4 regions of the Paeniglutamicibacter sp. GQ140 genome follow, and region 1 is predicted to be linked to each of the others. Evidence: riboswitches for the same ligand, from Rfam matches in the RefSeq annotation. Region 1 holds a riboswitch; each other region holds the start of a gene.
The links. Region 1 has a riboswitch for S-adenosylmethionine ahead of AC6CHY_RS10290 (acyl-CoA dehydrogenase family protein). Riboswitches for the same ligand answer to the same signal wherever they lie in the genome.
Positions count from the first base shown of each region.

Region 1 (7,342 bases):
ACCTCGAGGTATTCGTCGGCGTGGTTGTAGCGCTCGTCGTGCTCAAGCTGGTCTTCCTGGCCCATGTTCCGGGCGGCGGAGGGCAGGTAGCCGGTCACGACGTTCCAGCCGATGCGGCCCTTGGTCAGGTGGTCAAGGGTCGCCAGGCGGCGGGAGAAAGGGTACGGGTGTTCGTAGGAGGTGCTGGCGGTGACGCCGAAGCCGAGGTTCTCGGTCACGGCGGCCATCGCGGAGACAAGCATGAGCGGGTCGTTGACCGGGACCTGGGCGCCGGTGCGCAGCGGCACCTCGTTGGAGCCGCCGAAGACGTCGTAGGTGCCCAGCACGTCGGCGATGAAGATGCCGTCGAACTTGCCCTTTTCCAGGGTCTTGGCCAGGTTGGTCCAGTAGGATAGGTCCTTGTAGCTGGCGGACTGGTCCTTGGGGTGCTTCCACAGTCCCGGGGACTGGTGTCCGACGCAGTTCATGTCGAAGGCGTTGAAGCGGATCTGGCGTGGGGCGGGAGTCGTGCTCATGTTTATCCTTCGCGAGGTGTTGGGAGTTGCGGATCCGGTGTTGTGCGGATCAAGTTGATGTGGGGCTCGTGTTGTTCTACGGGATGCCGGTTCCCTGGGTGGCACCCACGTCGCCGATGGCGTTGAGCTGCTGGGGCGCCGTGCCGTTGACCTCGTAGTCGCCGATGATGCGAGACTTGTAGATCGCGGGGTTGTGGGTGGCAACGGTGCGCGCGTTGCGCCAGTGCCGGTCCAGGTTGCATCCCTTGGCGGTTGCCGAGGCACCCAGTCCGTCAAAGAGCTTGGTCGCCGCGGAGAGCACCAGCGGCTGGACGACCGCCTGGGCCCTGTCCGCGGCGAGTTCACACACCGCGAACCGCTCGGCCGGGCTGAGCGATACATCGGCCAGCGCGACCTCGATCTCCGCCACGGCGGCCAGGACGATGGAGTCGACCGCGAATGCGGTGCCGGAGACCTCGCCGACCAATTGCAGTACCTGGGGTTCTTCGCGCACCGGAACACCGGTCCCGGTGCTGAAGCTTCGGGTGCGGGCCTGGACCGAGGAGCGCATGTCGTTGAGCACGGCGCGCGTGATTCCCGCCTGGACCCCGAGTAGCACCAATTGGAAGATGGCGGATTCCGGGTCGTTGACCTGCTGCTCGTCGGGAAGGATCGTGTCCACCGGGACATTCTCGAACGTGGTTGAGCCGGTGCCGGTGAGCTGCTGCCCGAATCCGTCCCAGTCGTCAAGGATCTTGACGCCGGAATGCTGCGTGGAAACCACGGCGATCTGCCTGCCGGCACGGGCGGGGTGCGCCACGGCGACTGCCACCCAGTCCGCGTAGATCGTGCCGGTGCAATAGTATTTTTCGCCATTGAGGATCCAGCGCTCGCCCTGCTTGGCAATGGTCGTGTTCAGGGTGCCCAGCCGGTTTCCGCCGCGCTCGGTGTAGGCGTTGCCGATAATTTGCCCGGCAACGATGCGCTCGACCCAGCGGTGGCGCAAGGCATCGTCTTCCAGCTGCAACACGGATTCGACGAAGCCGATGTGCGAGCGCCACAGATGTGCCACCTGGGAATCGGCTTCTGCCAGTTCGATGAGCAGGCGGAACAAGTCGGACACGCTGGCACCGTAGCCGCCCTCGGCGACGGGGATGCGCAGCGCCCCGAACCGCACCCGGTTCAGCCAGCCAACCGGTTCGAAGGGCAGGGTCCGGTTGGCGTCGCGCTCACTGGCCCCGGAGGCGATCCTGGCGAAGACCGGGCGGAAGATCGCGGCCAACTCGTCATAGTGCCCATTACGGGGAACGCCCGGAGTGAGCTTGAGCAGGTGCCGGGCCGGGGTGTCGCCGGTAAATGCGTCGAGGTTGACGGCACCAAAGATGTTGGGGTCCGCTTCGACAGCGTGTGCATGTGCAAAGGAATCGACAGCCATGAATTCTCTCCATCGGTTCTGGCGTGAGCACCTACCGCCCAATTAAGGGGAGGGGTTGCTGCGGCGTCATGGAGCCAGATCTCTCGGCCGCTCTGGATGGTTGTTGGTCATATTTCTACACGCCTCGGCGAAGCGGTGACAACCCGCTTCGTCACAATTGACGGTTGCGTCACAGGGCAAAACGGGATTCGCTGCCCGCCGGGGCAGGGGCGAAGCACCGGCGCACCGGCATTCCACCAGCCATTCGTTCGACGACGGTGGGCGCACGGTTGGAGGCCGCGGAACCAAATGACCCACACGACCCTTGGCAAGCATGTGCGCGAGATCCCGGGGTCCACACGGACGATCCCCGGACCGGATCCGATTGCCCGAAACCTCCAAAGCACCACAAGTTGAATGATCGAAAGTCCCGTAGATTTCCGTAGATAATTCGACGCATGGTCATTAAATTCCACCCCGTCGAACATTCGGTCACATTACGGCGGGCTTGCTCCTGTGACGCCGCATCGACTTTGATGGTGGTCATAACCCATCCCGAGCGGCCGAGAGATCTGGCTCTATGACGCCGCAGCAACCACCTCGTCGAGGCCGGTGCTACCGCCAGTCCGATGGAGAGATCATGACTTCCACGCTTGACCACCCGACGTTTGTCGCACCGACAAGTGTTTCCAGCAACGCGCTTCGCGTGACATTCCAGGGCGTTGGCCGCAGCTTCGGCGGTCGCGAGGTGCTGCACGATGTCGACCTCGAGGTCACCCCGGGAGAAGTCGTGGCAATCCTCGGCCCAAGCGGCTGCGGCAAGTCCACATTGCTCCGATCCGTGTCCGGGCTGGACCAGCCATCCGCCGGGCAGGTCCTGATCGACGGCACCGCTGTCAACGGACTGGACACCCGCTGTGCGGTGGCGTTCCAGGAGCCACGCCTGCTGCCATGGAAATCCGTGACCAACAACGTTTCCTTGGGCCTTCCGGCGGGCACCGACCGCACCACCGGTGCGGCACGCATCGCAGAGCTGCTCGAACTCGTGGAACTCGATGCCTACAGCGATTTGCGCCCGAGGGAAATCTCCGGCGGCATGGCCCAGCGCGTCTCGCTCGCCCGGGCCCTGGCCCGACGCCCCGGCGTCCTGCTCCTGGACGAACCGTTCGGCGCCCTGGATGCATTGACCCGCTTGAAGATGCAGGATCTCCTGCTGGACATCCACAGCGCGTACCCGACCACGGTCTTGCTGGTCACCCACGACGTTGACGAGGCACTGCAGTTAGCCGACCGCATCGTCGTATTGGGACGCCCGGACGGCGCAACAGCCGCAACCGTCACCCAGCTCCTCACGGTCCCGGGGTCACGTCCGCGAAACCGCAACGATGAAAGCCTCGGCCGAATGCGCAGCTCACTTCTTGCATCGCTCGGCGTTGACGCACACCGCCACTAAACCGGCACCCAAGCACCGTCACTTCACACCACTCGCATCTTCTGAACGAGCGTCCTTCTTGTCGTGCGTTCACCCATTCAAGGAATTCACCCATGAACCGAAACCTTTTCTCACGCCGCACTCTCATTGCCACCTCCGCGCTGGTTGCCGCCACCGCGTTGCTGACCGGTTGCGCCGGCGAGGGCTCGGGCGCTGCGGAAGCCACGACCCTCAACATCGACTTCGCCACCTACAACCCGTTGTCCCTGGTGCTCAAGGAAAAGGGATGGCTGGAAGCCTCGCTGAAGGAACAGGGCGTCACCGTCAACTGGGTGCAGTCGGCCGGTTCGAACAAGGCCAACGAAGCGCTTCGCGCGGGGGCAATCGACGTGGGATCCACCGCGGGTTCCGCCGCCCTGCTGGCCCGGTCCAACGGTTCCCCGATCAAGACCATCGACATCTACTCGCAACCGGAATGGGCCGCCCTGGTTGTTGCCAAGGACTCACCCATCAAGGACGTGAGCGAACTCAAGGGCAAATCGGTCGCCGCCACCAAGGGTACCGACCCCTACTTCTTCTTGCTGCAGGCCCTGGAGCAGGCAGGTCTCGGCCCGGATGACGTGACCGTGGAGAACCTCCAGCACGCCGATGGCCGCGCCGCCCTGGAAAACGGTTCCGTGGATGCCTGGAGTGGATTGGACCCGATCATGGCCGGCGCGGAGGAGAACGGCGCCAGCTTGATCTACCGCAACCTGGATTTCAACACCTACGGTGCCTTGAACGCCAACGAATCCTTCCTGGCGGAGTCCCCGGAAATCGCCCAGGTCGTGGTGGACTCCTACGAAAAGGCCCGCGAATGGGCCGCCAAGAACCAGAAGGAAACCGCGACAATCCTGGCCGACGTGGCAGGGCTGGAAGCACCGGTTGCCGACAAGGTGATCCTCGAGCGTTCCAATCTTGATGTCTCCGCGGTGCCCGGCCAAAAGTTGGTCGACGTCCTGACGGTCGTGGGACCGATCTTTGTCGAGACCGGCGATGTCACCAGCCAGGCCAAGGTCGACACGGCTCTTGATTCCCTCATCGATGATTCCTTCGCCAAAAAGGCCGACGCTTCGAAGGTCAAGGGTTCGTAATGTCTGCCGATTTTTCCCTCAACACCAAGGAAACGACGCCAGCCAGTGCAAGCGGGCCCCGGATCCCGGGCTCGACACTGGGCCGCATCGGGCTCGGCGCACTGGTGCCGCTGCTTGTCCTCGTGCTGTGGCAGAGCGCCACCTCCCTCGGCTGGGTCACCTCCGCACAGCTCCCATCCCCCACGTCGGTGTACTCGGCCGCAGTGGACCTGATCGGGCGCGGGGAACTTGGCACGCACATCGGCATCTCCACCCAACGCGTCCTGGTGGGCTTCGCCATTGGCGCGGTGCTTGGGCTTGGATTTGGCGCCTTGGTTGGACTGTCGCGGCTCGCCGACGCATTGCTGGGCCCCACCATTGGAGCCATTCGTGCGGTGCCGTCGCTGGCCTGGGTTCCCCTGCTGATCTTGTGGATGAAGATCGGTGAAGATTCGAAAATCACGCTGATTGCCATCGGCGCCTTCTTCCCGGTGTTCACCACCGTGTACCTGGCGCTACGCCATGTGGACAAGAACCTCATCGAGGCCGGACGTGCCTTTGGCCTCAAGGGGATCAAGTTGCTGACCACCATCCAGCTGCCTGCCGTGGTTCCTGCCATATTTTCCGGCCTCCGGCTCGCCCTGGCACAGGCTTGGCTTTTCCTGGTGGCTGCGGAACTGATCGCATCTTCCATGGGGCTTGGCTTCCTGCTCACCGATTCACAGAACAACGGCCGGATCGACAGACTGATTCTGGCAATCATCCTGCTGGCAGTGATCGGCAAGGCCACCGATGCACTGGTGGGCCTGGCTGAACGCTGGGCAGTCAGGCGCTGGGCCTAAGGGCAACCAACCACCCGTTTCGAGCGGCCCAGATTTCTGGCGTCACGACGCCGCAACAAGCACCTCCCCGAGACCGGTGCTACTGCCAGGAGCAATGGAGAAAACAATGACTGAAACCCTGCACCCCGTCACGACTGACATCGCCAACGAAGCCTCCCTGACCGAAGCCGAACGGCTCGCATTCTGGGACGCCGCCGCGCGGCGCCTGAGCTGGTCCGAGGACTGGCACACCATCCACACCAGCACCGGTGTCGACCAGGCGGCCAGGCGCGGCCCCGAACTGCGCTGGTTCGAGGGCGGCAAGCTCAATGCCGCCTACAACTGCGTTGACCGGCACGTAGAGGCCGGCCGCGGAGACAAGGTTGCCCTGCACTTCGAGGGCGAGCCCGGGGACAGGACCACCGTCACCTACCAGGACCTGCAGGACCGTGTATCCCGGGCCGCCAATGCGCTGGAGGCACTCGGCATTGGCAAGGGCGACCGCGTGGTCATCTACCTGCCGGTGCTCATCGAAACCATCGTCATCACCCTGGCCTGCGCGCGCATCGGCGCGGTTCATTCGCTGGTCTTCGGCGGCTTCTCCGCCGAGGCGCTGAAGTTCCGTGTCGAGGACACCGGCGCCAAGCTCCTGGTCACCACCGACGGCCAGTTCCGCCGCGGCACCTCGGTCCCGGTCAAGGCGCACGCCGACGAGGCCGTTTCCGGGGACAACGCGATCGAGCACGTGCTGGTCATCAACCGGACCGGGCACACCGACATCAACTGGGTCGAGGGCCGGGACGTGTGGTGGCACGAGACTGTCGACACCGCGAGCACCGAACACGCCCCGGAGGCCTTCGACGCCGAGACCCCGCTGTTCATCATGTACACCTCCGGCACCACCGGGCAGCCCAAGGGCCTGGTCCACACCACCGGCGGCTACCTGACGCAGGCCTCCTGGAGCCACGAGTTCCTCTTCTCCCACCCGGATCCGGCCAAGCGCGAGGACGATGTCCACTGGTGCACGGCCGACCTGGCCTGGGTCACCGCGCACACCTATGAGATCTACGGGCCGCTGTCCAACGGCGTCACCCAGGTCATCTACGAGGGCGTGCCCAACGCCCCGCACCCGGGCCGCCACTTCGAGATCATCGCGCGCTACGGGGTCACGAGCTACTACACCGCGCCCACCCTGGTGCGCTCGCTGATGGGTTGGTTCCCCGAGGGGATCCCGGCCGACTACGACCTGTCCTCGATCCGGCTGGCCGGAACCGTGGGCGAGGCAGTGAACCCGGAGGCGTGGCGCTGGCTGCGTGGCCAGATCGGGCGCGACACCGAGTCCGGCATCCCGATGGTCGACACCTGGTGGCAGTCCGAGACGGGCGCGACGATCCTTTCCCCGCGCCAGGACGACACCGCGTTCAAGCCCGGCTGCGGCACCCGGGCGCTGCCGGGCGTGGCGGTGGACATCGTCGACGATGCCGCGCAAACGGTGGAGAAAAACCTGCAGGGCTACATCGTGCTGACCAAGACCGGGCCGTCCATGGCCAGGACCGTTTGGGGAAACCCCGAGCGCTACTACACCTCCTACTGGGAGAAGTACGCGCAGCAGGGCTGGTTCCTGGCCGGGGACGGCGCGCGCTTCGATGCCGACGGGGACATCTGGATCCTGGGCCGCACGGACGATGTCATCAACATCTCCGGACACCGGCTCTCCACCATCGAGATCGAGTCCGCCCTGGTCACCCACCCGGCGGTTGTCGAGGCCGGGGTCTGCCCGACCGCCGACGCCAAGACCGGCCACGCTGCCACCGCGTTCGTGGTGCCCTTCGACAAGTCGGTGGTTGGAACGGACCTGGCCGGCGAGGCGCTGGCCAGGCAGCAGGCCCTCATCGCCGAGCTGCGCAACCACGTGGCAACCCAGATCGGGCCCATCGCCAAGCCGCGCGACATCGTCTTCGTTCCCGACGTGCCCAAGACCCGCTCGGGCAAGATCATGCGCCGGCTGCTGACCCAGCTTTTCGAGGGCAGCACCCTGGGCGACACCACCAGCCTGCAGAACGAGCCGT
Region 1 is NZ_JCAXDW010000006.1:47,983-55,324, reverse strand. It holds gene AC6CHY_RS10295 (LLM class flavin-dependent oxidoreductase) at 1-515, opposite strand, end outside; gene AC6CHY_RS10290 (acyl-CoA dehydrogenase family protein) at 592-1,929, opposite strand; SAM riboswitch class I at 1,936-2,032, opposite strand; SAM riboswitch class I at 2,456-2,544, shown strand; gene AC6CHY_RS10285 (ABC transporter ATP-binding protein) at 2,549-3,361, shown strand; gene AC6CHY_RS10280 (aliphatic sulfonate ABC transporter substrate-binding protein) at 3,454-4,473, shown strand; gene AC6CHY_RS10275 (ABC transporter permease) at 4,473-5,294, shown strand; gene acs (acetate--CoA ligase) at 5,401-7,342, shown strand, end outside.

Region 2 (7,342 bases), on a different contig from region 1:
GGCAGGGTCCCTGGCCCTGCTGGGCCAGGTCCTCGCGGCTTTCGCGGGCCCGGGCGACGAGGTGCTGTACGCCTGGCGCAGCTATGAGGCGTATCCGATCCTGGTCACGCTGGCAGGGGCCAGGAGCGTCGAGGTGCCGCTGGATGCGGCCCATCGCCACGACACGGCGGCCATGCGCCGGGCCATCACCGAACGCACCACGGTGGTGCTGCTGTGCAATCCCAACAACCCCACCGGAACGGTGCTGGCGATCGGCGAGGTCGAATCCTTTCTCGCGGGGGTTCCGGGCCACGTACTCGTGGTGCTCGACGAGGCCTACGTCGAGTTCTCCGGATCCAGTGGGGACACCGTGCCGCTGCTGACCAAGCACCCCAACCTGGTGATCCTGCGGACCTTCTCCAAGGCCCATGCACTGGCCGGGGCGCGGGCCGGATACCTGCTGGGGCCGGAGGACGTCGTCCGGGCCATCCGCAAGGTGGCTCCGCCCTTCGGGCTCAGTGCGGTGGCAGAGGCCGGCGCCGTGGCGGCCCTCGCCGACACCGACTACCTGCTCGGCACCGTGGCCGCGGTGTCGGGGGAACGCGAATTCCTGCACCGGGAACTGGAGGCCCTCGGCCTGCGCGTCCCCGACAGCGGGGGCAACTTCCTCTGGATCCCGGAAAACGGGCGGCGGGCCGCGGACATCGAACGCGCGTGCGCAGCACACGGGGTGTCGGTCCGTGCCTTTGGCGGCGAAGGGGTGCGGGTGACCATCGGCCCGCGCCAGGCCTCGCTGGCGGTCCTGGCCGCGCTGGACGAGCCGGCAACGGCACGGTGCGCGGAAACATGGCAGGCAGTACCCACCACATACCCACACCACAGCACTGGAGGTGCATCGTGATCAGCACAAGTGAAAAGCATGCCATCGGGGAACCGGGGCCAGTCATCCGGATGGCCGAGGACGGATACTTCGTCGTGGACGTGGTGGACATCAAGCGGGAATCGGAGTCGGTGCTCTCCCTGGGCATTGCCCGCCCCGACGGGCTCGCGCTGCCGGACTGGAGTCCGGGATCGCACATCGACGTCCTGCTTCCCAACGGTCTGCTGCGCCAGTATTCCCTGTGCTCCGCCCCCGGGGACCGGCACTGGCGATTGGGGGTGTTGCGGGAACCCGCCGGCCGCGGCGGATCCGCCTACGTCCACGACCAGCTGAGGCCCGGCGCGCAGCTGCGGGTCAGGAGCCCGCGCAACAACTTCGTGCTCGGGCCGGCGCCCGAATACATGTTCATCGCCGGCGGCATCGGCATCACGCCCATCCTGCCCATGCTGCGCGCGGCCGAGGTCTCCGGGGCAGCATGGCGGCTGCTCTACCTGGGGCGCAGCCGTGGTTCCATGGCATTCCTCGGCGAACTGGCGCACTACGGGGACAAGGTCCACGTGCACGCCGACGACGAATCCGGGCTCTATCCCCTGGCCGAGCTGCTCGGTGACCCGGAGGCGGGATTCCACGCCTATGTGTGCGGCCCCGGACCGCTGCTGGACTACATCGCCACGCTCACCTCCGGCTGGCGGGACCCCGCGCGGTTCCACTTCGAACGCTTTGTCGCCGACCCTGCCGCAAGCGCGCCGGCCGCGGGGGACCACGAATTCACGGTGGAAACCACCGGCGGCCTCCAGGCACGGGTGCCGGTGGGCACCAGCATCCTGGCCGCCCTGGAGGACGTCGGGGTGCAGGTGCTGAACTCCTGCCGGGAGGGAATCTGCGGGACCTGCGAGACCCCGGTGGTCTCGGGGGAGATCGACCACCGCGATTCGCTGCTCAGCGAGGAGGAGCGGGATGCCGGAGACACCATGATGATCTGCGTGTCGCGCTGCAAGGGCGGGCGCCTGGTGCTGGATATCTAGCGCCTGCGCCCCCGGGGCATCAGGCGCGCAGGCGGAAGAACGAGCTTCCGACAAGCTCGTGCGCACCGGGGAGCAGTGCCACCAGCAGCTCGGGGTTGAACTGGACCTCGACGGGGCCGCGGCCCGCCAGTGCCGCCGAGAGCTTGTGCGGGGCGAGTGCCTCAAGCACCCACTCGTCGGGACCGGCCCCCACGTGCAGCAGGTCGGTCTCGGGGTCGAGGTCAAGCCAGGCAGTGATCCAGTCGCCGGTGAAGCGCGGCAGCGGATTCCTGGTGGGGGATGAGTCCAGGGTGGGGCTGTACATGATGTGCACACGTCCTTGAAGATCGTTGTCCTTGCCCCTGCGTGCGGGATGCGCGCCAAGGCCGCTTCGTCATCCGAACCACCCGCCGTGCAACTATGGGGTTGGTGCCTGGTCAGTCGGAGCTTTGCGCAGTGCAACCAGATCTCGTGAAGCTGTCTCCAGCCTACGGCGGGGCGGGGACGGTTGGCCACCGCGGGGCTGCGGGGAGCAACAAACCGTCATCTGCGACGGCCAGTGACCCCGCCCTCCCGAGGCGGGCCCGCAGCACCGCCGTCACCGGTTCCTGCCGGGTGATGCAGTGGATGCCGCCGCCGCGGGCCAAGAGCCCGCTGGCATAGGCTGGAAGCGACACCCGCCAGCCCCCACACCCTGCGGAGGAACACATGCGCGCCACCCTGATCCACGGACCGCGGGACATCCGCGTCGAGGACTGCCCCGAGCCGACCTTGCGTGCCGACACCGACGCCATCGTGCGCGTCAGCGCCGCCTGCGTCTGCGGCTCCGACCTCTGGCCGTACCGCGGCGTCAGCCCCACGCCCAGGCCCCGGCGCATCGGGCACGAATTCATCGGCCGCATCGAGGCGGTTGGCCCGAGGGTCTCGACCCTGGCTGTGGGCGACTTCGTGGTGGCCCCGTGGGCCAACAGCTGCGGCACCTGCCCGCCGTGCCGCGACGGCGTGCAGGTCGCCTGCGAACACCGGGCGCACTGGGGCGGGGCCGACGAGAACGGCCTGCCCGTCGACGGCGGGCAGGGCGAGGCGGTGCGGGTCCCCAACGCCGACGGCACGCTCGTCGCTGTCCCCGGGGTGGCCGAGCCCGACGAAGCCCTGTCCAAGTCGCTGCTGGCACTCTCGGACGTCATGGGCACCGGGCACCACGCCGCGCTGGGTGCGCGGGTTGCGCCCGGCCGGAGTGTGGTCGTGGTCGGCGACGGGGCAGTGGGATTGTGCGGGGTGCTCGCCGCCAAGCGGCTGGGCGCCACGCGCATCATCGCCATGTCCCGGCACGCCGACCGTGCGGCCCTGGCCCGGGACTTCGGGGCCACCGATGTGGTCGCCGAGCGCGGGGCCGATGCCGCAGCCAAGGTGCGCGAACTGCTCGGGGGAGTGCTGGCGGACTCGGTGCTCGAATGCGTGGGCACCGCCGAGTCCATGGACCAGGCATTGCGCTGCACCCGACCCGGCGGGTCGCTGGGCTTTGTGGGCGTCCCGCACGGCGATGACCCGCTGCCGATCTCCGTGCTCTTCGCGAAGAACATCTCGGTGGCCGGAGGCGCGGCCAGCACCCGGGCGTACCTGCCCGAACTGCTTGCCGACGTGTTGGCCGGCAGCATCAACCCGGGACTGGTCTTCGATGCCGTCATGGGGCTGGAGCAGGCGCCGGAGGCCTATGCGGCGATGGACGAGCGGCGCGCGATCAAGGTCATGCTCGTGCCCTAGCGGCGTTCTTGCCGGCGGTGGCGCGACGCCCCGGGGGCTGAACTGCAGCCGGGCATTCCGGCGTCGTAGGTGCCCCTGCGCCGGGTCCGGCCCTTGCGCTATGCTCGTTGTGAAGCGGCGCGGCCGATCCGTTGACATTTTCTCCTGGGGCGACGTCGAGACGAAGGCAACTGGCGGGCAGTCGTCGAACGGCTTCGCAGCGACTTCCGGGCTATGGCTGCAACGCCGTTGTTGCAAGTCTCACGAATGCGAGTCTTGTCATCGTGATCATTTTGTGACATTTGCGGCGATGTACTAGCGTTGGGCATCGATGCCAGCTTTTACTGAAAATCATGTCCTAGGATCGTCCAGCGCCACCAATGAACCCGTATTCGTCGACCCGTCGGGTAGGCGCCTGCAGCGGGCCAAAAAGGTCGGCGTCGTGGTCATCGGGCTGATGTTCCTGTATGTGCTGTTGCTCTTGTTCTCGTTCCTTGGCGGTTCCACGAACGCGGCACCGCACCTGCCCAAGTCGGCCAAGTCCGGGGCGGATTCGACGGTTTCGGAGCCAACGACAAGTCCGCGCCCGACCCCGTCGCCGACACCGACGCGTCAAGAGGCGGCAGCGGCGATGGCGACAGGCAGTGCCGAGACCACTACCGCAGCCGAGGCCACGACTGCGTCCGGGAGCACCGCCGCGACCAAGGGCACCGCGGCGGCCGAGACCACGGCAAGCACCGCGGATCCCAGCCCCACTGCCGCCACGCAGGCCGCGCCGAGCACCGATTCCGCGAACGCCACCCCGAGCCCCAGCGAATCGGCGGCCCCCGCCACCGGCGAAACGGCCCCGGGCAAAAGTGCAACCGCTCCGGGCCGTGGCGAGACCGGACCGGGCAAGCCGACCCGGCCGTCCCGCCCGTGAGCCCTGGACGCAGGTCCGCCCGCACCGGTGGCATCGGGGCGCACTGGATTCTGATGGTGACCGTCGTGCTGACGCTGGGACTGTCAATGGCGGTCCAGGGGTACATGAACCACCTCTCCGGCATCGACGAGCCCCGGGGGCAAGTGAGTCGTGCCACCGGAGGCGTCCCCGGGGCCGTTGCCGAGGGTGGCCCGGTTGTGGACCCCCGTGGCGACGGCGTCCGCACGGCGACCCCGTCCGACCACACCGTGGCCTTGACGTTCGACGATGGGCCGGACCCGGTATGGACGCCACGGATCCTGGATGTCCTGCGTGAACACGGGGTCCACGCCACCTTCTTCGTTACCGGATCCTCGGCGATCAAGCACCCCGAGATTGTCCGGCGCATGGCCGCCGAGGGCCATGAGATCGGCATCCAGACACTCACGCACACCGACCTGTCCGCTGCGCCCTCGTGGCGGCTCCAGCTCGAGACCAGGGGTGCCCAAAAGGTCGTGGCGGGGATCACGGGGAACTCGCCGTCCTTGCTGCGACCGCCGCACACGTCCACCAACGCAACCACCACCGACGGCCAGTGGTCGGCCATGGACGCCGCCGCGGACCAGGGATTCCTCACGGTCCTGAATACCGTCAACAGCGGCGACTGGCGTCGCCCTGGCGCGGAGGTGATCACTGGCCTCTTGCTGCAGCCTGGGGTGCAGGGGCAGGTGGTCCTGATGCACGACGGTGGCGGAAACCGGTCCCAAACCGTCGACGCCCTGTCCGCCGCACTGGAGCGCCAGGAAAAATCCGGCATCAGCTTCACCTCGGTCGGTGACTCCATCGGCATTGACAGCACGCGGAAAGCGTCGGTCGGCGATGCGATCCTGGGCAAGGCCTTCGTCTGGGGGATTCGGCTCACCGACGCCGTGGTCGCTGCAATCTCGTGGGGTCTCGTGGCCGCCGGGATCGTGACGCTCCTGCGGGCCGTGCTGGTGATGGTCGTCGCCGCAAGGCACAGCCGCGCCGTGCGCAAAAGCCGCGAGGCCGAGCGCAATCGCGGCTGGTTCGAACCGCCGCTTCGCGTCGAGGTGACCGAACCGGTCAGCGTGATCGTCCCCGCATACAACGAATCGGCCGGGATCGAGGCGGCCGTGAGGTCGATCGCCGCGTCGACCCATCCGGTCCAGGTCATCGTGGTCGATGACGGATCCACGGACGGCACCGCCGACATCGTCGAGGCGCTGGAATTGCCGAACGTCCAGGTCATCCGCAAGGAGAACGGCGGGAAGCCCTCGGCACTGAACGCCGGCATCGCCGCGGCCCACCACGAACTGGTGGTGATGGTCGACGGCGACACCGTCTTCGAGCTCGACACCGTCCACGTCCTTATCCAGCGCTTCGCCGATCCGCGGGTTGGCGCGATCTCGGGCAACACCAAGATCGCCAACCGCGGAGGCATCCTCGGCGCCTGGCAGCACATCGAATATGTCGTCGGGTTCAACCTTGACCGCCGCCTGTTCGACGTCGCCGAATGCATGCCCACGGTTCCCGGCGCGATCGGCGCTTTCCGCCGCGAGGCCCTGGCCCGGGTGGGCGGGGTCAGCCACGACACCCTGGCCGAGGACACCGACCTGACCATGGCCCTGTGCCGCGACGGCTGGCGGGTTGTGTACGAGGACGACGCCCTGGCCTGGACCGAGGCCCCGGCCACCCTCGGTGCCCTGTGGAAGCAGCGCTACCGCTGGTGCTACGGAACGCTGCAGGCCATGTGGAAGCACCGCGGCGCCATTGCCCAGTCGGGGCCGGCGGGCAAGCTCGGGCGCAGGGGGATCGGCTATCTCTTTGTCTTCCAGGTGCTGCTGCCCCTGTTCGCGCCCATCGTCGACGTCTTCGCGATCTACGGACTGGTCTTCCTGGATCCCGTCCGTATCGCCGTGGTCTGGGGGATCTTCCTGCTGATCCAATTCATCATGGCTGCCTACGCGTTCAGGCTCGACCGCGAGCCGATGCGCGCCCTGTGGACGCTCCCGCTCCAGCAGTTCGTCTACCGGCAGCTCATGTACCTGGTGGTGATCCAGTCGGTGGTCACCGCGCTGGCGGGCGTTCGCCTGCGCTGGCACCGGATGGAACGGTACGGCAGCCTGCGCGTCCCGGCGGCGACCCAGGAACGGTCCTAGGGCAACGCTCTACCCCGCCCGTAACCTAACGGCGGGCAGTGGCCGTATATTTGTTTACGAGGCGCGTGGCAAATATCATACTTATTGGTTCTTTTGGCGATCGTTACACGAGGTCAATGACCTTCCGGGGCAAGACTCGGCGGGGAGCCAAGGATTTCGGCCGTTGGGCCGGTTGCACACCTCAAAGGAGCGGTATGTCTGTCAGCACCCCCGCGTCGCACCATCTGGGCGACGAGACCAAGGATCCGTACGCGCTGGATCCCTCCTCGATCCAGGATCCGCCCACCCGTTGGCGGGACAGGTTCAAGTTCCTGGGCCCGGGCATGATCACCTCTGCCGCCGTCGTCGGATCCGGCGAGCTGCTCACGGCCACGACCCTCGGCGCCAAGGCCGGCTTCATGCTGCTGTGGCTGGTGCTGGCCTCCACCTTCATCAAGGTGTGGGTGCAGGTCGAACTGGGCCGCTGGTCCATCTCCACCGGCAAGGTCGCGGTGACCGGCTACGACGAGGTCCCGCCGCGGATCGGCAAGCGCGGCTGGATGGCCTGGCTCATCCTGCTGATGTTCGTGCAGTTCCTGACCAGCCAGGCCGGCGTCATCACCGCCTCGGCCTTCGCCTTCTCCTCGCTGATGCCCTTCGGGCCCGACCCGTACTC
Region 2 is NZ_JCAXDW010000005.1:278,239-285,580, reverse strand. It holds gene AC6CHY_RS09715 (histidinol-phosphate transaminase) at 1-880, shown strand, start outside; gene AC6CHY_RS09710 (PDR/VanB family oxidoreductase) at 877-1,884, shown strand; gene AC6CHY_RS09705 (hypothetical protein) at 1,904-2,188, opposite strand; SAM riboswitch class IV at 2,211-2,340, opposite strand; gene AC6CHY_RS09700 (zinc-dependent alcohol dehydrogenase family protein) at 2,572-3,627, shown strand; gene AC6CHY_RS09695 (hypothetical protein) at 3,938-4,528, shown strand; gene AC6CHY_RS09690 (bifunctional polysaccharide deacetylase/glycosyltransferase family 2 protein) at 4,582-6,687, shown strand; gene AC6CHY_RS09685 (Nramp family divalent metal transporter) at 6,882-7,342, shown strand, end outside.
Region 2: it holds a riboswitch for S-adenosylmethionine, as region 1 does, so the genes downstream of both, AC6CHY_RS09705 (hypothetical protein) here and AC6CHY_RS10290 (acyl-CoA dehydrogenase family protein) in region 1, are expected to answer to the same signal.

Region 3 (7,342 bases), on a different contig from region 1:
AAGCCCGCTCCCTCTTCCGGCACCGCAAAACCGGACAGGCCGATGACCGTGGAGATCGCATCGGGCTGGTGCCGCAGCAGGGACGTGGCCACGGCCATGCCCATGGAGAATCCGAGCAGGCTCACCGATGAATGCTGCTTGCTAACCGGCTCAAGCCAGGACCACAGGTCGGCGATGGAGTTCTTGACTGCATCGAAGGAATAATCCAGGTCCTGCATCAGCGGGAACCAGGTGTACCCCGGCCCCAATGATTGCGGGGCCCGAACCGAGACAATCGTGAATTCCTCCGGCAGCATGGGGGCGAGCCCCATGAGGTCCTCTTCGTTGGAGAGGTAGCCGTGCAACAGCACCAGCAGCGGGGTGCCGGCCCGTTCGGATTCCGGGCGCGACCAAATGACAGTGGGGTTCCAACTTGTTTCACTCACCAGACCAGTCAAGCAGAAGTTTGCCGCATTCGGCGATCCGCCAAGTAACCTACGCTTAGGTAACTTACGTATTCTTTGATAAGAATATCTTCGTGAACAACGTCATTGAAACACCTTCCTTAGCTTCAAGCCCTCCGAGCATCGGAAGTCATCCGTGGCGTCGCTATGTCGCCATCGGGGATTCCTTCACGGAGGGCGTCGGCGATGACGACCCCCGCAGCCCCGGGAACTACCGCGGCTGGGCCGACCGGGTTGCCGAACAGCTCAGCCAGGGTGTCGATGATTTCGCCTATGCCAACCTTGCCATTCGGGGACGACTCATCACCCAGATATTTGACGAGCAGGCGGGGCCGGCCCTGGAGTTGAAGCCGGACCTCATCAGCCTGTGCGCCGGCGGCAACGACGTGATTCGCCCGGGCGGGGACCCTGATGCCATCGCCGACAAGCTCGACGCGCTCATGCGGGTACTGGCCACCTCAAATGCCACGATCCTGCTCTTCACCGGTCCCGACATCCGCGATACCCCGGTACTGGGCGGAATCCGGGGCAAGGTTGCCATCTACAACGAAAACGTGCGCACAATCGCTGCCCGTTACGATGCGGTGGTGGCGGACATGTGGTCGCTGCGAGAGCTGCACCAACCGCGCATGTGGGCCGATGACCGCCTGCATTTCTCACCCCTGGGCCACCACACCATCGCGGCAATGGCCCTGGATGCCCTGAACGTCCCGCACCAGCTGCAACAACTTGAACCAAGCGAGTCCGAGATCAAGAACTGGCGCGAGGCCCGCCGCGACGACTTGATCTGGGCACGCACGCACCTGGCCCCGTGGGTGCTGCGCCGCCTGCGCCATCAGTCCTCCGGTGACGGCATCTCGCCGAAGCGACCCCTCGCCATCCCTTTCACCGAGCAGCCGCCCAACGCGTCCCTGGGCAACGGTCCCGCGATCTGATCGGGCGGACCCCAGGTCCCGGCGAATGTCGGTGGCAGTCCCCCGGACATCACGAATGGAAAACGTTTGGTGGAATTCGTCTCGGTTTTTGCCGACGCGTGTTTGACTAGTGTCGAAAGCGAGATCACGACCCAGTTCGCCCCGGCATTCGACACCTTGAGGACGGCAAGCCATCAACGATTCAAGCACCATCACGATTGACGACCTTCCCCCCGAGGTCCTGGGACCCCAGGACTCCGTGGATTTCGGCTATGTCGAACCCGACCCGGATTTCCTGCCCGGCGGAATGGGCGGCGTTTTCGAGGCAATGCCCGTATTCATGGGTATCTTCGCGATTCTGTTTATCGGGATCGTGGCCTTCGTGATCTTCGTCTGGATACGAAACTACAAGGCCAGCAAGAACGCCGGGATGGACATCTTTACGCTGGAAACCGATCTGGCGACGCGTGCCGCCAATTCCCAAATGTTTGCTCCCCGGCAAACCCGCGAACAAAAGTTGGCCGAACTCGAAGGACTTCTGGCCCGGGGCGTCATCACCCGCGATGAGTACACCCAGGCGCGCCTGAAGATCCTGACCGACTAGGTCCGGCACACGAATGGCCCCGGCGGGGAAAGGATCCCCAAACCGGAGCCATGTCCGTTCAGCTACCCGGCGTCGGCCTGCAGTCCGGATTCCCGCGCGAAAATGTGTTCATCCAGGGCATCGCTGAGTTGCTCGATGTCGGTCAGGAAGCCGTCGTGGCCAATCGGCGACGTGATGTAGTGGACCTTGCCGGGAATCGGCAGCAACCCGGCAAGGCGCTCCGACTGCTCGGGCCAGTACAAGCGATCCGAGTCCACGGCGGCCACCAGGACATTCACATTTTCCAGTCGCGCCACGGCCGCTTCGATGGATCCATGGCCCCTGCCGATATCGTGGCTCATGAGCGCCTCGGTCAGCACCAAATAACTGTTGGCGTCGAAGCGGCCCACCAGCTTGCTGGCCTGGTGGTCCAGGTAGCTTTCCACCTGGTACCGGCCGCGGTCCAGCCCGGGGCTGGAGACCGGCAATTCGTCGCCTTGCGGCGCCCGCCCGAAACGGACGTCCAGTTCGGCCGCCGTGCGGTAGGTGATATGGGCAATGCGCCGGGCGATCCCCAGCCCCGCGGAGGGCACGAGTTCGTTCGCGTAGTAGTCGCCCCCGGCGAAATCAGGGTCCAGCCTGATCGCGGCCGTTTGCGCCTGGGCGAAGGCAATCTGCTCGGCCGACGATTCGGCCGAGGCGGCCACGACCACGCAATTCCTCACCCGCTCCGGGAACTCGATGGCCCACTCCAGTGCCCGTGCCCCACCCATGGATCCGCCCAGCACGGTGTGCCACGCGGCGATGCCCAGCTCGTCGGCCAGACGCGCCTCGAGACGCACCGAGTCCTTGATGGTGGTGAAGGGGAACCGCGATCCCCAGGGAACCCCGTCCGGGTCCAGGCTGGCCGGCCCGGTGCTTCCGGAGCAGCCGCCGACCATGTTCGCGGCAACCACGAAGTAGCGATCGGTGTCCACGGTCTTGCCGGGGCCGACGAAGCCGTCCCACCAGCCGGGCTCGGTCGAGGCCCCGCGCGCCACATGGCTGTCCCCGGTCAGGGCATGGGCAATGTAGATCGCGTTTGAGGCGTCGGCGTTCAGCGTTCCCCAGGTTTCGTAGCCCAGCACGATGTCCGGCAGCGTCGCGCCGGTTTCAAAGGTGTAGGCACCGGTGTGCAGGTGCCGCAGGATGCCGTCCGGGGCAAAGTCCAGCCCCGCGGCGGTTTCTGCGTCATATAGGACCACGTTTGTCTCCACACTCACAAGGTGCCCTGCAGCTCGACCTCGGCCGCGGCGGCCACGGCCTCGAAGCCCGCCTGCAGGTCGGCGATGATGTCCACGACGTTTTCGATGCCGACGCTCAACCGGACCAGGCCCGGGGAGACGCCCGCGGCGACCTGCTCCGCCTCGCTAAGCTGCGCATGGGTGGTGGAGGCGGGGTGGATGACCAGGGAGCGCACGTCCCCGAGGTTGGCCACGTGAGAGTGCAGCTCCAGCGCGTCGACGAAGCCCTGGCCGGCCGCGCTTCCGCCCGCAAGCTCGAAGGACACGATGGCCCCGATGCCGCGCGGCCCGTACTTGCGGCCCCGCTCGAACCACTGGCTGGACTCGAGCCCTGCATAAAGCACCCGCTCGACCTGCGGCCGGGCCTCAAGCCACTGGGCGACCTCCACCGCGTTGGCGACGTGGCGCTCCATGCGCAGCGAGAGGGTTTCGAGCCCCTGGGCAATCAGGAACGCGTTGAAGGGGGCAACGGCCGAGCCGAGGTCGCGCAGCAACTGCACGCGAGCCTTGAGCACGTAGGCGAGGTTGGCTCCCAGTGCCCCGTTGACGCCGAGGTCCCGGGCATAGACCAGCCCGTTGTAGGAATCGTCCGGGGTGTTGAAGCCCGGGAACCTTTCCGGGTCGGCGGCGAAGTCGAAATTGCCCGAATCCACGATGACCCCGGCGATCGCGGTGCCGTGCCCGCCAAGGTACTTGGTGGCCGAGTGGATCACGATGTCGGCGCCCCACTCGATGGGACGGATGAGGTACGGGGTGGCCAGGGTGTTGTCGACAATCAGCGGCACCCCGGACTCGTGTGCGATGGCGGAGACGGCCTCGATGTCGAGCACGTCCTGGCGCGGATTGGAGACCACCTCGCCGAAGAATGCCTTGGTGTTGGGCTTGACCGCCGCGCGCCAGCCGTCCAGGTCGTCGGGATCCGCCACGAACGTGACCTCGATGCCGAGCTTGCGCAGCGTGTGCTTGAGCAGGTTCTGCGTCCCGCCATACAGGCTGGGGCTGGCCACGATGTGGTCGCCGGCCTCGGCGAGGTTCAGGATGGCGAAGGTCGTCGCTGCCTGGCCCGAAGCCAGCAGCAGGGCCCCCACGCCACCCTCGAGGCTGGCAATGCGCTGCTCCACGGCGTCCTGCGTCGGGTTGCCGATACGCGTGTAGATGGGTTCCAGCTCGGCGAGGGCAAAGCGGGCGGCCGCGCTCTCGGCACTCGGGAACACAAACGAGCTGGTTTGGTAGATCGGCAGGGCGCGCGCGCCGGTTGCGGCGTCGGGTTCCTGACCCACATGGATCTGACGGGTTTCAAAGGACCAGTTGTTAGACATCTCTTCCCCTTCAAGGATTCGTAGGGGTATGCCCGAAACCGACTCCGGTTGTGGCCGTGTCTTGGCTGGGGGCAATCCCGCGCTTGTCCCACGTCGTTTTGACGCAGGGCCTGGTCTTCACCCGGGGCACCCCACCGCGGCGGAGGGTTGCCGTTCAGCAAGCCGGGGCCTTCTGCTGAAACTCATGACCTTGGCATTAAGTCTGGCCCAGCGCTTCATATGTTCGCAACCACGTCTCAAATTGTGACGATCCGAAGGGCAACCGCACTACCCCGCAGCCGTTTGAACCAAGCAACCACAAAGCAAGTTAGGCAATCCTAAGTCGAGAGCCAGATCACAAAGTGCCATGATAGGCACATGATGAGGTTGGACCATGTAACTTACGCTTGTGGACCCGACGGCCTCGCGGCAACTGCCGCTCGGATCGGCGAGGCCCTTGGACTCGAATCTGTAAAGGGCGGTGTACACCCACGTTTTGGTACGCGCAATGTCATCTTCCCGCTGAAGAATGGCCAGTACCTGGAAGTTGTCGAAGTCTTGAACCACCCGTCGTCGGACAAGGCGCCGTTTGGCCAGGCCGTTCGCGCCCGCTCCGAACTCGGTGGCGGCTGGATGGGCTGGTGCGTCGCGGTTGACGACTTGGCTCCGGCGGAAGAACGCCTGGGCCGGGGCTCGGTTCCGGGAAACCGCAAATTCCCGGATGGGCAGGAACTGACCTGGCGCCAGATCGGCATCAACGGCCTGATCGCCGATCCGCAGGTTCCTTACCTGTTGCGCTGGGACGACGGAACCGAGGAGCTACACCCGTCAAAGGCACTGGAACCAGTTGGCAAGATCTCCTCGATCAGCATTGCCGGCTCCAGCGAACGCGTTGCCGACTGGCTCGGACAGCCCGAGCAGTTGCCCGTTGGCGAGGTTGTCGTCGATTGGCAGGCTCCCAACGGGACACCGGGGATCCTTTCGGTGACCTTCGAAACGCCCAAGGGACAAATCACGCTGTAACCACGCAGCGCGGGGAACCACGATCAAGGTGGGGTTGGCCGGATGATCCGGCTAGCCCCACCTTGCCTCATTTCCGGTCGGTTCCGCCGGCAGCAGCTTGCAGCTCGTCCTTCAGGATTTCGAAGTGCTTCACCATGATGGATCCGATGGCCATGAACAGGCCGCCCACCAGCAAGGCCTGCTGAAGTCGGACTTCCATCCCGAAGACCAGTTCCTCAACCGGCAACATGGTGTCGTAGTACCACTTCCAGATCGGATTTCCGATCACGGCCATGCCCGCACCAACCAACGCGAGGATGAGGCCGAGTCGGAGCATGGTTTTCGAACTCAAGAGTTGGGGCATCGCTGCTTCTCGACTTTCCTGGGGTTTTCCGCATCTGGCCACCTGCCACCGGCCGACATTTCCGAGCCATGGTTCCGGTGGCTAATCCCGCGGCAGTCCTGACTCCGGCTGCTTCGTGCTTCTGACCGAGGCGACGGCCTCTTCCGCTGAGCGAACCACGAAGGATCCGGCCAGCAGGAACAGCCCGCCGAAGAAGGTGCCTTGCTGGATCACGGCGGCCAGCCCACCCACCAGGCCCGTGAGCGGGTGATTGAGGCCGCCGAGGTTGATCAGCCAGTTCAGGAGCGGTGAAACGATGATGTAGAAAACGGCTCCAAGAATGCCCAACACCAGACCAACACGGAACATTTTCTGTGAGCTCAGGGCCCGGGGCATATCCTGCTCCTTGGTTGACGGGTCCAGGCCCCGGCGCCGGAATTCGGTGCGCATTCCCGGTGGTCTGGTTTCCTTGAGCCTAGCAACGTACCCCAAAAGCACAAGTGTTCACGAACAAAGTGATCAAACCGTGTTTTATGAACCAAGACCGATGGCCGTGCCGACCAGCGCGTAACCTACGAACCCGGCGATATCCAACAATGCATGGGCGATCACCAGCGGCATGACCCTGCCCTTTTTCGAGTACACGTAGCCGAAGACCACGCCCATCGCGACGTTCCCGATGAAGGGACCGATCCCCTGATACAGGTGGTAGCTGCCCCGCAGCACGGCGCTGGCGAGGATGATTTGCCACTTGCCCCAGCCCAGGCGCCCGAGTCTCTCGAAGAGGTAGCCGACCACGATCACCTCTTCCAGGATGCCGTGGCGGATCGCGGAGAAGACCAGCACGGGGACCGTCCACCAATAGTCGTCCAGCGCCGCCGGCACGATGATCGTGGTCAACCCGAGGGCACGGCCCGCCGCGTAGACACCAAGCGTTCCGACGCCCATGGCCAGAAATAGGCCGGTTCCCCAGCCCAGGTCCCGAACCGGCCGCGCCAAGTCTAGGCCGAGCCGGGCAAAGGGGCTGCCCCCGGGAATCCTCCAGAGCAGGTAGAGCACCAGCATCACCGGCACCAGGGCGAAGAAGATGTCGAGCAGCTGGTAGGTCAGGTCGAAGTACTGGCGCTGGTTCAGCGAATTGTTCAGCGAAGTGGTCTGCGATCCCAGGGGCGCCCTGGTCATCTTGTCGATGAGGTTCACGATCGCGTAAATGCCCGATTGGCCCAGGGACAAGCCAAGGACGATGAGCAGCTCGATCTTCAATCCGCGGCGCGTCCCGGCTTCCGCCACCGTGCTTTCCAACGCTGCGCTGGATGCGGTGTTCCCCTGCGCTTCTGAGATCATGACGTCGATCCTACGTGTTGATCCTGTGTATCCGCACACCCGTTGGCCTGCAAGGATGGAGGGGTGAGACGAGATGCGCTGCCCCGCGAATACGAGTTGGCGAATGCCCTCTTTCCCGGACCGGACTGGAAG
Region 3 is NZ_JCAXDW010000003.1:104,951-112,292, reverse strand. It holds gene AC6CHY_RS05380 (alpha/beta hydrolase) at 1-425, opposite strand, end outside; gene AC6CHY_RS05375 (SGNH/GDSL hydrolase family protein) at 518-1,378, shown strand; gene AC6CHY_RS05370 (SHOCT domain-containing protein) at 1,617-1,961, shown strand; gene metX (homoserine O-acetyltransferase MetX) at 2,024-3,184, opposite strand; gene AC6CHY_RS05360 (bifunctional o-acetylhomoserine/o-acetylserine sulfhydrylase) at 3,199-4,542, opposite strand; SAM riboswitch class IV at 4,617-4,732, opposite strand; gene AC6CHY_RS05355 (VOC family protein) at 4,900-5,544, shown strand; gene AC6CHY_RS05350 (hypothetical protein) at 5,612-5,860, opposite strand; gene AC6CHY_RS05345 (hypothetical protein) at 5,969-6,316, opposite strand; gene AC6CHY_RS05340 (CPBP family intramembrane glutamic endopeptidase) at 6,398-7,210, opposite strand; gene AC6CHY_RS05335 (phosphotransferase family protein) at 7,274-7,342, shown strand, end outside.
Region 3: it holds a riboswitch for S-adenosylmethionine, as region 1 does, so the genes downstream of both, AC6CHY_RS05360 (bifunctional o-acetylhomoserine/o-acetylserine sulfhydrylase) here and AC6CHY_RS10290 (acyl-CoA dehydrogenase family protein) in region 1, are expected to answer to the same signal.

Region 4 (7,342 bases), on a different contig from region 1:
GCTTACCGCGGCACTGACCATGAGCGTGTTCCTGGTTTCCTCCTCGATCGTCACCACCCTGCTGATACCCGCCCCGGAATTCCAGCCCGGTGGAGAGGCAAATGGCCGCGCCCTGTCGTTCCTCGCCCACTCGATGCTCGGCGACGGCTTCGGCAGCGTCTATGACCTGTCCACCATCCTGATCCTGTGGTTTGCCGGCGCCTCGGCCCTGGCGGGGATGCTCAACCTCATCCCCCGCTACCTGCCCCGCTTTGGCATGGCCCCGGAGTGGGCACGTGCCATCCGCCCCCTGGTGCTGGTACTCATCGGCATTGCAGTGGTCATCACCCTCCTGTTCGAGGCAAGCGTGGACGCCCAGGGCGCCGCCTACGCCACCGGCGTGCTGGTGCTCATGGTCTCGGCAGCGGTGGCAGTCACCATTTCCGCCAAGCGCAAGGGCCAGCGGTGGCGGGCCATGGGCTTCGGGATCATTTCGGCCATCTTCATCTACACTACCGGCGCCAATGTCGTGGAGCGGCCCGACGGCATCCGGATAGCCGGGTTCTTCATCGCGGGGATCATCATCGTCTCCATGGTTTCGCGCTTCCGGCGCTCCACGGAACTGCGCGCCACCTCGGTGACCCTGGACGAGGAGGCCCTGAAGATCATCGAGACCTCCAGCCGGGATTCAATGGTGCGGATCATTTCCCACGAGCCGGTCCGCCTCTCGGCCGCCCGCTACCGGCACAAGCTGGCCCACGCCAAAATGGCCAGCCACCTGCCCGAGGATGCCCCGGTGGTCTTCATCGAGATCAGGGTCTCGGACTTCTCGGACTTCGCCCAGGACATCGTGGTTTCCGGGACCACCCGGCACGGCTACAAGATCCTGCAGGCGGAGGCCCCTTCGGTGCCCACCGCGATTGCCGCGATCTGCCTTGAAATCCGCGACCGGACCGGCGTGATGCCGCACATCTACTTCCGCTGGACCGAGGGCAACCCGGTGCACAACCTGTTGCGCTTCCTGTTCCTGGGCCAGGGCGAGATCGCCCCGTTGACGCGCGAGGTGCTGCGCGAGGCCGAACCGGCAATCGGCAAGCGGCCCTGGGTGCACGTGGGTTAACGCGACGCGGCGGGGACCAGCGTCCAGGTGACGATGGCTTCCTCGCCCGTCGGGTTCTTCCAGCTGTGCGGCTCGCGCCCCGGGAAGGTCACGGTGTCCCCCGCGTCGAGGTCAAACCGCTCGTTGGCGAAAATCAGCACGAAGCGCCCGGAGAGGACGTGGAGCACCTCGACCTCGCAATCCACCGAGTAAAGTTCCTTTTCGCCCTCGCCGTGCGGGGCGATGACGGCGCGAATCACCTGCAGGCGCCGCTCCGAACGCGCCGTCACCAGCCTCTCGACAATGCCTTCGCCGCCCAGTGAGATGCGCGGCGCCTCGGCAAGCCTGACGACGTGGGTGTCCGGCTGGGTGAAAAGCTCCCCTACCTCCAGGGACAGCACCTGGCACAGCGTCACCAGCGATGCCACCGAGGGGCTGGTCAAGTCGCGCTCCACCCGGGAGAGAAAACCCTTGGTCAATCCCGTGGATTCGGCGATCTGGTCGATGGTCAGGCGCTGGGCGTGACGCGCCGCCCGGATCCGCGAGCCAATGGCGAGGGCAGCACTGCTGGGCTCAACGGGCAGGGCTTTCATCGGCGCGGGTCTCCAGGGTGGGCTCGAAGGAAATAATGCGTTCATCCAGCTTAGGTGCAATTGACGTGTGCGACACCTCACATTAGCCTATAGAACAACAAAAGTTTACTATCAGGCATCCCAGAGGTGCGCACCCGGTTTCGTTCCCAGCAAAGGCTCACCCATGGAATTCATCAATGGCACGATCGTCGCCGCCTACTTGGCGGCCATGCTCATCTTCGGCTGGTGGGGAAAATCGCGCACCAAGAACAGCAGCGACTACCTCGTGGCAGGCAGGCGCCTCGGCCCGTTCCTGTACACGGGCACGATGGCGGCGGTCGTCCTGGGCGGGGCATCCACCGTGGGCGGCGTCGGCCTGGGCTACAAGTTCGGAATCTCCGGCATGTGGCTGGTCGTGGCAATCGGCGCCGGCGTCATCCTGCTCTCGCTGCTCTTTGCCCCGACCCTGCAGCGCCTGAAGATCTTCACCGTCTCGCAGATGCTCACCCTGCGCTACGGCAGCAAGTCGGCGACGAACACCTCCGGCATCGTCATGCTCGCCTACACGCTGATGCTCTGCGCCACCTCCACCAGCGCCTATGCGACGATCTTCGTGGTCCTCTTCGGCTGGGAACGCTGGATGGCCATCGCCATCGGCGGGGTCATCGTGGTCATCTACTCCACCATCGGCGGCATGTGGTCGATCACCCTGGCCGACCAGGTCCAGTTCGTCATCAAGACCGTGGGCATCTTCTTCCTGATGCTGCCCTTCGCGCTGAACGCCGCCGGGGGCATGTCCGGGATCCGCGAACGCGTCGGGGCCGAGTTCTTCAGCTTCACCGGCATCGGCGTGCAGACGATCATCACCTACTTCGTGGTCTACACCCTGGGCCTGCTCATCGGCCAGGACATCTGGCAGCGCGTCTTCACCGCCAAGACGCCGAAGGTGGCCCGCTGGGGCGGCACCACCGCCGGCATCTACTGCGTGCTCTACGGGGCCGCCGGCGCCATCATCGGCATGGCCGCCAAGGTCGCCCTGCCGGACATCATCGGCGCGGACACCAACAAGGACGTGGTCTACGCGGAGGTCGCCACGCAGCTGCTGCCCGTCGCCGTCGGCGGTCTGGTGCTGGCGGCCGCTGTCGCAGCCATGATGTCCACCGCCTCCGGCGCGCTGATTGCCGCTGCAACCGTAGCCCGCACCGACGTCACCCCGTTCGTGGCCAGCTGGTTCGGCAAGCAGCTGCACGTCAACACCAACGAGAACCCCGAGCACGACGTGCGCGCCAACCGCATCTGGGTGCTGCTGCTGGGAGTGGTCACAATCGTGCTGGCCATCATGGTTTCCGACGTGGTCGCGGCGCTGACCATCGCCTATGACATCCTGGTGGGCGGCCTGCTGGTGGCCATCATCGGCGGTCTGGTCTGGAAGCGCGGGAACGGGCTGGGGGCCGCCGCCTCGATGGCCGCCGGCTCCATCGTCACCCTGGGCACCATGATCGTCCTGGAAATCCAGGCCGAAGAGCGCTTCGATGGCATCTACGCCAACGAGCCGATCTACTTCGGGCTGATTGCCTCGGCGCTGACCTTCGTCGTCGTCTCCCTGCTCACGCGTCCCACCAACCCGGCGGTCATCACCCGCTGGAATGCGCGGGTCGCCGGCCAGGCGGACGCCGAGGGCGCGGACCTCACCGAGGTTGCCGGACGCTAGCACCGGACCCTGACCCCGGAAAATCCCGGTTGAGGGAGCCCGTCCCCGCGCACCATGCGCGGCGACGGGCTCCCCTTTTGCCACGGTTCCCCCTTCCCAGCCATGCCCCGGCGCTCCTAGGGTGGGTACCATGGACGATCTCAAGGACCACCTCTCCACGTACCTGAACCACACCCGCGAAGCCATGCTCTGGAAGGTCGAGGGACTCAGCGACAGGGAAATGACCCGCCCCATGGTCGGCTCCGGCACCAATATCCTGGGCCTCATCCAGCACCTGGCCTCGGTCGAGTACGGCTACTTCGTCGAATGCCTCGGATTCACGGTTGACGACGAACGCTACGACGCGCTGATGGCCGACCCCGAGGCCAGCGCCGACATGTGGGTTCCCGGCGACGTCCCGTGCTCCGAGATCCTCGCCTTCTACCGCCGGGCCATCGACGCGGCAAACCACAACATTGCCGCCTTGCCCCTGGATGCCCCGGCCACGATTCCCTGGTGGAAGCCGGAAAAGCGCGACACGACCCTCGGTCGCCTGCTGCTGCACATGAACGTGGAGACCGCACGCCACGCGGGGCATGCAGACATCCTGCGCGAGCTCATTGACGGCTCCACCGGAATGCGCCAAGAGAACACGAACATACCGCCCTACGATCCTGCGGGCTGGACCCAATTGCACGAAAACATCCTGCGGGCCTCCGAATCGCGGTAATGTAGTTCCCAGCTTCACGAGACGCGTCGGCAAGCTCCGACTAAGACGCGCACCAACCCCAGGTTCATGGGTGGTTCGGATGAAGAAGCGGCCGTGGCCACAAGGCGCGGCAAGAGCTGACGAAAGGTCTTCGACCCCGCCATGGCACGTTCCATTCCCGTGTTGCCCCTGCTCGATGTCCACCGCTCGGTCGTTGAACTGCGCCTCGCGGGTTGCTGGCACAGCTACCACGTTGCCGACGCCCCCGCGCTGGCCGCGGCGCTGGCCAACGCCGCCGGTTCCACGCGCTGGGACCCTGCCGCCGGCCAGCTGTCGGTGCGGATCCCCCGGGCAGGCAACCCCGCTGGCCAGGCCCTGGTTTTTAGTCTCAGCGAATTCTCCCTTGCCCTTCCGGACGCTACACTCGTGGGTTGAAGGGGAGTAGTTCCCAAACCCGCCCACCCGGCGGGAAAGCGGTGCGTCGACATACTGGTTACAACGCGGTAACCCGGCAAACCACCTGCGGCAACGGGCATTCCCGTCCGGCCCCAGGCGAACGAGACCTTCGGTCCACACATTGGTGGCCCGAGGCTCAACGCACCCAAAAAGCATTCATGCCGGGCCTCCCCATCACACGGTCCCGCGGGGCCGTGAACGCCCACATGAGGATGAGAGCATGACGCAAACAGCGCCAACCCCCACTCCCGCCCAGATCAAACGCTGGCGCCAGTACCTGGCTGACGAAATCGCCGAGGGCGCGGTCTACCGCGAACTTGCCAACAAGCGCCAGGGCGAGGAACGCGCGGTCCTGCTGGGACTTGCCGCCGCCGAAACCCGCCACGAGGAACACTGGCGCTCGCTGCTGGGCGAGCACGCCGGGAAGCGGACCCGGCCCTCGATCCGGCGCACCATGCTCCGTTTCCTGGCCCGCCACTTCGGCTCGGTCTTCGTCCTGGCCCTGGCCCAGCGCGCCGAGGGAAACTCCCCCTACGCCGCGGACACCGACGCCAGCCGCCAAATGGCCGCCGACGAGCTCGTCCACGAAGAGGTCGTCCGCGGCCTGGCCACCCGCGGCCGCAACCGGCTCTCGGGCAACTTCCGTGCCGCCGTCTTCGGCGCGAACGACGGTCTGGTGTCCAACCTGGCCCTGGTCATGGGCATCGGAGCGACCGGCGTCGCCACCTCCATGGTGCTCTTCTCCGGCATCGCCGGCCTACTCGCGGGCGCCCTGTCGATGGCCGCCGGCGAATACGTCTCGGTCCGGTCGCAGCGCGAACTGCTCTCGGCGTCGAAGCCCACCCAGGTGACCCTTTCCGCCGCCCCGGACCTGGACCTGGATGCCAACGAACTGGTGCTGGTCTACAAGGCCCGCGGCATGAGCGACGAGGATGCGGCGCACCGTGCGGCCGAGCGCATGGGCATCTACTCCTGCGACTGCAACGCCTCGCTCTCCCTGCATCCCGAGCTCGAGCAGGAATCCGCCAAGGTCGAGCACGAGGAAATCGGCTCCGCCATGGGTGCCGCCTCCGCATCGTTCTGCTTCTTTGCCTCCGGTGCGGTGATCCCGATCCTGCCGTTCATCTTCGGCATGGGCGGCACGCCGGCGATCCTGCTCTCCGCCGCATTGGTCGGCCTGGCCCTGCTGGCAACCGGCGGCATCGTGGGCCTGCTTTCAGGCGCGTCCCCGGCCAAGCGCGGCCTGCGCCAGCTGGCCATCGGCCTGGGCGCCGCGGCGGTCACCTACGCCCTCGGCCTGCTCTTCGGCGGCTCCGTGGCCTGACGGTCCCACGACGGACTCAACGCCGGGTGCCGCCATTTCCCTGGATCCGGGATTCGGCGGCACCCTTTTGGCTTCCGGCGCCCGCGCGGGATGTTGTTTGCAGGTAAGGTCAGGCGCCCCTCGCAAGCAGTAGAACATATTTTCTATTTTTAAAGAAACTATGTTCCAATTGTCGGTGACCCGTTCTATAATGGAAGCATGGCAACGACGTCATCGAGCGGCATCCCTTCCGCCGGCACCTCTGGTGCCGGAAAGGACCTGGGCTACGATGCACTGCTGGCCGACGGGGCGGACATGGACGCACTGGTTGCCGAGCATCTTGCCCGCACCGGCACAGACGGAATCCTGTCCCTGGCCGCCGCGGTGAACGACGCCCCGGTGCTGACGGGTGTCCATGAGGCGGTGTCCGCCGTCGGCGCACTGGAAACCTTGAAATGCGCCGCCACGGCGAAACAGGCCGACCACAGCGTCGCCTACCAGGACTCCCTGATCGCCCATCGACAGTGCACAGGCGTCAGGGAGAAGAACCCGGCCTGGGGATCCAGCGGGGACGTCGCCCTGGCGATGCACCTGTCCCCGCACAGCGGGTCCAAACGCACCAGCGACTTCCGGATCCTCGCCGAAGACCTGCCACTCTCCCATCAGGGGCTGCGCCAGGGCATCATGACCTGGGACCAGGCACGCGTGGTTGTCAGCGGCACCCGGAACCTCAAGATCGAAAACCGGAGAATGATCGATGAGCTGTTGTGGGAGGACACCCACACGTGCTTCCAGTCCGGGACCGCGGCCCTGCGTGAAATGGTCAATTACTGGGCTCTCGTCCTCGAACCGGAAACTGCCGAGCAAGAGGAAGCGGACGCCACCGAAAAGCGATACGCCAGCGGCTACCGGGTGAATGAAAACACCGTGAGGATCATTGGCGAGTTCCCCCTGGACCAAGGCGTTCCGATCCTGCAGGTCCTCAGCCGCGAAACCGGTCGTCCCCGAAAGCCCGGGGACGACCGCACCAACGCGCAGGTCGCGGCAGACACCGTCTTCGAGGCGATTACCGACACCAAGGCCACCGGTTCCCGGCCGGTGGAGCTGCTGCTGATGATGGACGCAGAGAGCCTCACCGGCGACGGCGACGAACCGGCGCTGATCCCGGGCCACGGATACATCAGCGCCACCAAGGCCAGGTCACTGGTGGCTGGCGATCCGGAGCACCCCCTGGACACCTGGTGCCGGCGCTTCTACGCCGCCCCGGACACCGGCAAGCTGGTCGCCATGGACTCGGCGGCCCGCAACTTCGCCGGAAATCTCAAGCGCTTCATCACCTTCCGCGACCAACGCTGTCGCACCCCGCACTGCAACGGCCGCATCCAGGAACTCGACCACGTCGTGCAGGTGCACCGCAACGGCAAGACCACCGAGCTCAATGCCGCTGGTCGCTGTCGTACGTGCAACCAAACCAAGGAAGCACCCGGCTGGGACGAGGAACCATTGCCCGGACGGGGCCGCCATTCCTTCAGGA
Region 4 is NZ_JCAXDW010000005.1:263,002-270,343, forward strand. It holds gene AC6CHY_RS09630 (amino acid permease) at 1-1,099, shown strand, start outside; gene AC6CHY_RS09635 (cupin domain-containing protein) at 1,096-1,671, opposite strand; gene AC6CHY_RS09640 (sodium:solute symporter family protein) at 1,835-3,361, shown strand; gene AC6CHY_RS09645 (DinB family protein) at 3,492-4,070, shown strand; SAM riboswitch class IV at 4,083-4,192, shown strand; gene AC6CHY_RS09650 (hypothetical protein) at 4,212-4,484, shown strand; gene AC6CHY_RS09655 (VIT1/CCC1 transporter family protein) at 4,726-5,829, shown strand; gene AC6CHY_RS09660 (HNH endonuclease) at 6,028-7,342, shown strand, end outside.
Region 4: it holds a riboswitch for S-adenosylmethionine, as region 1 does, so the genes downstream of both, AC6CHY_RS09650 (hypothetical protein) here and AC6CHY_RS10290 (acyl-CoA dehydrogenase family protein) in region 1, are expected to answer to the same signal.